DNA from 2 places in the Variovorax sp. GW460-12-1-14-LB1 genome. Region 2 is predicted to be linked to the other one. Evidence: predicted binding sites of a transcription regulator. Region 2 holds the regulator's gene; the other holds the start of a gene.
What was found. Region 2 encodes LexA, which represses DNA repair genes until DNA is damaged. Its sites were predicted from a motif close to ACTGTATNNNNATACAGT; they were not measured.
Positions count from the first base shown of each region.

Region 1: AC07Y4_RS27250 (ATP-dependent helicase) is a predicted target of LexA. The motif match lies at 1,841-1,858, and genes of this name have one in related genera.

Region 1 covers NZ_JBWKYF010000074.1:14,028-17,435, reverse strand. The annotation lists gene AC07Y4_RS27260 (YoaK family protein) at 1-601, opposite strand, end outside; gene corA (magnesium/cobalt transporter CorA) at 659-1,645, opposite strand; gene AC07Y4_RS27250 (ATP-dependent helicase) at 1,871-3,408, shown strand, end outside.
Region 2 covers NZ_JBWKYF010000009.1:66,189-69,596, reverse strand. The annotation lists gene adk (adenylate kinase) at 1-444, shown strand, start outside; gene AC07Y4_RS07035 (asparaginase) at 475-1,461, opposite strand; gene lexA (transcriptional repressor LexA) at 1,535-2,218, shown strand; gene AC07Y4_RS07025 (hypothetical protein) at 2,365-2,745, shown strand; gene AC07Y4_RS07020 (D-2-hydroxyacid dehydrogenase family protein) at 2,912-3,408, shown strand, end outside.

The DNA.
Region 1 (3,408 bases), on a different contig from region 2:
CCAGCCCGCCGCAGCGGCGCAGCCGGCTGCGGTCGTGGCGCACCGGCAGCGGCGTGGACGGCGCGCGCCGGTTCCAGTAGAGCATCTTGCCCAGCTCGATCCCCACGTCGGTGATGTTGCCGGTCATGTGGGTGGTGCGTGTGCTGCCGCCCGAGGTCTTCGACGCCACGGCGTTCTGCAGGCCCATGATGAACGACAGCAGCAGCACCGTGAGCGGCACCGCGAACGGCGTGGCCCAAGTCAGCGTGATGGCGCCGGCGAGCCCGAAGGGGAACATCAGCGCGGCCTCCAGCAGCAGCGGCAGCGCATACACGCCATGCAGCCGGTGCTGCCGCGCCCAGTTCACCAGCACCGCGCAGACCGCGGCGCCGCTCACGAACGCCAGGATCGCACCCAGCGCGTTCAGCAGCAGCGTGAGGTTGCCCAGCACCATGCCGTCCGCCAGCTGCGAGGCGAAGCCGGTCATGTGCGAGGTGTACATGTGCAGCACGAGGAAGCCGCCCGCATTGATGGCGCCGGCGTTGAAGGCCAGCAGCAGTCCGAGCGCGGTGTTCGTCGACGGCGCGCGGTGGCGGTTGGTGAGGAAACGAAGTCTGCGCACGGGGGGCTCTCCAGGTCAGCTGCCTGCCGGCAGCCACTCTAGCACCCAGTACAGCGACTACTTGAGCCAGCCGCGCCGGCGGAAGTACCACATCGGCACCAGCGCGCTGGCGGCCATCAGCGCGATGGCGTAGGGGTAGCCCATGGCCCAGTCGAGCTCGGGCATGAACTTGAAGTTCATGCCGTAGATGCTCGCGATCAGCGTGGGCGGCAGCAGCGCGACGCTGGCCACCGAGAAGATCTTGATGGTCTTGTTCTGGTTGATGTTGATGAAACCGACGGTCGCATCCATCAGGAAGTTGATCTTGTCGAACAGGAAGGCCGTGTGGTTGTCCAGCGACTCGATGTCGCGCAGGATCTGGCGCGCCTCTTCGAACTGCTCGGCGTTGAGCATCTTGCTGCGCATCATGAAGCTCACGGCGCGGCGCGTGTCCATCACGTTGCGGCGGATGCGGCCGTTCAAGTCTTCCTGCCGCGCGATGGCGCCGAGCACCTCGCCGGCCAGCTCGTCGCTGACGTTGCCCGACAGCACCTTCTTGCCCGCCACCTCGAGCTCGTCGTAGATGTTCTCCAGCGTGTCGGCCGAGTATTCGGCGTCGGCGTCGAAGAGCTTGAGCATCACTTCCTTGGCGTCTTCGATCAGCCCCGGTGCGCGGCGTGCGCGCATGCGCAGCAGGCGGAACACGGGCACGTCTTCGTCGTGGATCGAGAACAGCACGCCGCGGCTGCGCAGGTCGGTGTTGTGCTGGTTCAGGATGAAGGCGACGCGCACCGTGCGCGGGTCTTCGTCGTCGTCGATCAAGAAGTCGGAGCGGATGTGCAGCTCGCCGTTGTCTTCCTCGTAGAAGCGCGCCGACTCCTCGATGTCCTCGTCCATCGCGTCTTCGGGAATCGAGAGGCCGTAGTACTGCTTGATCCAGCGCTTTTCCTCGAGCGTGGGTGACTCGAGGTCGACCCAGATCGGCTGGAACTTGGAGAGCTCTTCGAGCGACTCGATCTCTTCCTGGACGAGGCGGCCGTTGGCGAGCGTAAAGATGTTGAGCATGGGCTCACTCCCGGGGGTGACTGAACGATGGGCGAGGGCGGGGCGCTTTCAATTCCCGCGGACCCGGCGTCAGTACATCACGCGCAGCGTCGCCAGGGAGTTGAAAGCTGCCGAGACGGGGCGGTTTCCAAGGGGAGTCTCCGGTTGCAGCGAGGCGCGATTATGTCACCGGCCACAGGGCGACAAGGCACTCGAACTGGACGGACATACAGTAAAGTCGTGCCCATGCAGACCCCTGCGTCCCCCGTTCTTTCCACCCCGCCGAAGACGCAAGCCGAGCGCCTGGCCGCGGCGCTTGCCGCGCTCAACGACGACCAGCGCGCGGCAGTCGAGCACGGCGTGGGCGCGGCGGTCGGCGCCGACCACCGGCCGCTGCTCGTGATCGCCGGTGCCGGCTCGGGCAAGACCAGCACGCTGGCGCACCGCGTGGCGCACCTGATCGCGGACGGGGTCGATCCGCAGCGCCTGCTGCTGCTCACCTTCTCGCGCCGCGCCGCGCAGGAAATGGAGCGCCGCGCAGGCCAGGTGCTGGCGCGCGTGCTGGGCCTGAAGTCGGAGCGCCCGCCGGCGCTGCCGTGGGCCGGCACCTTCCACGGCATCGGCGCGCGGCTGCTGCGCGAGTACGCCGCGCAGATCGGGTTGGACGAGAACTTCACCATCCACGACCGCGGCGACGCCGAAGACCTCATGGGGCTGGTGCGGCACGAGCTGGGCCTGTCGTCCACGGTCAACCGCTTTCCGCGCAAGGGCACCTGCCTGTCGATCTACTCGCGCTGCGTGAACACGCGCGCGCCGCTGGCCGCCGTGCTGAAGGACAGCTTTCCCTGGTGCGCCGAGTGGGAGGCCCAGCTCAAGACGCTGTTCGGCGCCTACGTCGAGGCCAAGCAGCAGCAGAACGTGCTCGACTACGACGACCTGCTGCTCTACTGGGCCGAGATGGTCGCCGAGCCCGCGCTGGCCGCGCACGTCGGCGCGCGCTTCGACCACGTGCTGGTCGACGAGTACCAGGACACCAACCTGCTGCAGGCCGAGATCCTGCGCGCGATGAAGCCCGACGGGCGCGGCGTGACGGTGGTGGGCGACGACGCGCAGTCGATCTATTCGTTCCGCGGCGCCACGGTGCGCAACATCCTCGACTTTCCCTCGCAGTTCTCACAAGAGGCGCGCGTCGTCACGCTGGAGCGCAACTACCGCTCGACGCAGCCGATCCTCGACGTGTCGAACCGCGTCATCGCGCAGGCCGCCGAACGGCATGCCAAGACGCTGTGGACCGACAAGCCCTCGGCGGGCAAGCCGGTGCTGGTGCTCGTGCCCGACGAGGCCGGGCAGGCGCGCTGGGTGGCCGACAAGATCCTGGCGCACCGCGAAGGCGGGCTGGCGCTGAAGTCGCAGGCGGTGCTGTTTCGCACCTCGTCGCACAGCGCGGCGCTCGAGCTGGAGCTGGCGCGGCGCAACATCCCGTTCGTGAAGTTCGGCGGGCTCAAGTTCCTCGAGGCCTCGCACGTGAAGGACCTGCTCGCGGTGCTGCGTTTCGCGCAGAACCCGCGTGGGCGCATGGCGGGCTTCCGGGTCACGCAGCTCATTCCGGGCGTGGGCCCGGCCACCGGCACGCGCCTGCTCGACGCGATGGACCAGGCGGCCGACCCGGCCGCGGCCGTGCGGGACTTCGTGCCGCCCTCCGCAGCGCGCGAACAGTGGGCCGACTTCGCCCAGGCCTATGCCGCCTTGCGCGCGCCGTCGCTGCAGTGGCCGGCCGACGTGGA
Region 2 (3,408 bases):
ATCGCGCAGCCCGACTGCGACGGCGGTTTCCTGTTCGACGGCTTCCCGCGCACCATTCCGCAGGCCGACGCCATGAAGGCGGCCGGCGTCAAGCTCGACTACGTGCTCGAGATCGACGTGCCCTTCGGCGACATCATCGAACGCATGAGCGGCCGCCGCTCGCACCCGGCCTCGGGCCGCACCTACCACGTCAAGTTCAATCCGCCGAAGGTGGAAGGCAAGGACGACGTGACCGGTGAAGAGCTGATCCAGCGCGAAGACGACAAGGAAGAGACCGTGCGCAAGCGGCTCGACGTCTACAGCCAGCAGACCCGTCCGCTGGTCGACTATTACTCGGCCTGGGCCAAGACCGACCCGGCCGCCGCGCCGAAGTACCGCGCCATCCAGGGCGTGGGCACGGTCGACGAGATCACGCAGCGCGCGCTTGCCGCCCTGAACAGCTGATTCAGAGGCTGATTCGTCAGCCTCTTTCTCCTAGCCGCCCTCCGCCTCCGGCAGGGCGGCCACTCCCAAGAGTTCCAGCACCAGCGCGACCCGCGCCTTCACCGGCGTGAGTGCGCTCGCATCCCGCAGCCCGTCACCGGGTTTCGGCAGGATGCGTCCGTTGGCACAGCGCGTGGCGCGCAGCACCGACACGCCACCGCCCTGCGCCTTCAGCGCTGCGGCTTCCAGCGCGTGGTGCACGGTGCCGTTGCCGGTCGTGGCCACGACCAGGCCGCGCAAGGGCTCAGCCGACGGGAGCAGCAACGCCTCCACGATCGCACCGCTCGCGCCCGCGTGGCTCATGACGATCTCGACGCGGGGCCACGGCTTCGATACCGCCTCCAGCCGCGCCGCATCGAACGGCGCTCCCTGCGGCCACGCACGCACGCGCCGCACTTCGCCCTCCTCCACATAGCCGACCGGCCCCGCATCGCCCGACGCGAAGGCATCGAGACGGTAGGTGTGCACCTTCTGCACATCGAGACCGCTGTGGACCGTTCCCGCGCACACCACCGTCACGCCCCGTGCGCCGGGCGTCGAGGCCACAGCGAGCGCGTCGCGCACGTTCTGCGGACCGTCGGGCGACAGGGCCGTTGCCGGGCGCATCGCGCAGGTCAGCACCACCGGCTTGGCCGGCGCGAGCACGGCGTGCAGGAAGAAGGCCGTTTCCTCCAGCGTGTCGGTGCCGTGCGTGATCACGATGCCGGCCACATCAGGCTGCGCCAGCCAGTGCGCGCAACGCGCGGCCAGCTGGCGCCAGGTGTCGGCGTCCATGTCCTTGCTGTCGAGCTGCGCGACCTGCTCCGCCACCAGCGCCACGCCGGCCGGCGCCTCGATGCCGCCCAGCAGGTCCGCCACGCCCACCTGTCCGGCGGTGTAGCCGATGTTGTCACCGCTGCTGGCGGCCTTGCCGGCAATGGTGCCGCCGGTGCCCAGCACGACCACGCGGCGCGTCTCGGACGAAGAGGAATGAGTCATGGCTTGTCAACTTTTGAAAACTGGTTAAAAATACAGGTACTGGATATCTAGCCAGTGCCGCAAGGAAACCACTATGCAGTTCGCAGTGAAGCTTACCGCCCGCCAGCAGCAGATCCTGGACTTGATCCAGGGCGCCATCGCACGCACCGGTGCGCCGCCCACGCGCGCCGAAATCGCCAACGAGCTGGGCTTCAAGTCGGCCAACGCCGCCGAGGAGCACCTGCAGGCCCTGGCCCGCAAGGGCGTGATCGAACTCGTCAGCGGCACTTCGCGTGGCATCCGCCTCAAGGGCGATGCGCTGCGCTCGCTCCACGAAACGCGCCACCGCGAAGGCAACCAGTTCTCGCTCTCGCTGCCCGGCATGGCCCAGCTCGCGCTGCCGCTCATCGGCCGCGTGGCGGCGGGTTCGCCCATCCTTGCGCAAGAGCACGTCGACCAGACCTACTACGTCGAGAACACGCTGTTCCAGCGCCAGCCCGACTACCTGCTCAAGGTGCGCGGCATGTCGATGCGCGACGCCGGCATCATGGACGGCGACTTGCTCGCCGTGCAGGCCACGAAGGAAGCGCGCAACGGCCAGATCGTGGTGGCACGCCTGGGCGAAGAAGTCACCGTGAAGCGCCTGAAACGCAACAAGCAGGTGATCGAGCTGCACGCCGAGAACCCCGACTACCCGACCATCATCGTCCAGCCCGGCGAGCCCTTCGAGATCGAAGGCCTCGCGGTCGGCCTCATCCGCAACACGATGCTGATGTAGCCCCCCGGGCCTGCGTGCTGCCAGCAGCACGCACCTCATCCGGCCGCGACAGGTGGCGGGCGTATGGCGCGAAGTCGCCATCACCCTGTCGTGGCCGATTCAAGAAATCCTGCCTGTGTTCAACCTCATACTTTTTTGGAGTTCACATGGGAATCGCCCTCCTCGCCATCGCCGACCTCTGGTCGCCCCTGCAATCGCTGGCCACCCGCTGGATGCCCGCCCGCCGCCCGTCGCATGGTGAGAGCGGCGACGCTGCCGCTGGCCTGCGCTACGTGGCCATTCGCCCGGCCTGCACGGCACGCACCGCTGGCAGCCCGGCGCCGGCCGCGTCACCGTCCGCCGCCACGCCCGCCCGCCCGCTGCGCGTGGTCCGCGTGGTCGACCGGCAAGGCTCGCAGCGCGGCTGCGCCAACCGGGTCGTGATTTCCGGCCGCATGGCCGACGTGTGCGCCGAACTCGACCGGCTCGCCGCGCTGGAAGCCGCGGAAACCGGCAGCGGCGCGCCCCGCCCCAGCCACCTGCACTGAGAAAGTGCCAACGAACCCGCCGTGCCTGCGCACTCTGCGCACCCTCATGCGCACGGCGGATTCACTGGAATCGGCCTGAAACAGGCCTCCCGGGCGCCATCCGGCACCGGGTATCCAAACGTTCACACGTGCGACGTGCCGATGCTGCGAGGCACAATGGCATGCCATGAACATTGTGATCCTCGACGACTACCAGGACGCCGTGCGCAAGCTGCAGTGCGCTGCCAAGCTGGACGCTTACGCCGCCAAGGTCTACACCAACACGGTCAAAGGCATCGGTCAGCTGTCGGTTCGCCTCAAGGATGCGGACGTCATCGTGCTCATCCGCGAGCGCAGCCAGATCTCCCGCCAGCTGATCGAGAAGCTGCCCAAGCTCAAGCTGATTTCCCAGACCGGTCGCGTCGGCGGCCACATCGACGTCACGGCCTGCACCGAACGCGGTGTGGCGGTGGCCGAGGGCTCGGGTTCGCCGCAGGCGCCCGCCGAACTCACCTGGGCGCTGATCATGGCGGCCATGCGCCGCCTGCCGCAGTACATCAGCAACCTCAAGCACGGGGCCTGGCAGCAGTCGGGCCTCAAGTCGGCGTCGATGCCGCCGAATTTCGGCGTGGGCTCGGTGCTCAAGGGCAAGACGCTGTGCATCTGGGGCTACGGCCGCATCGG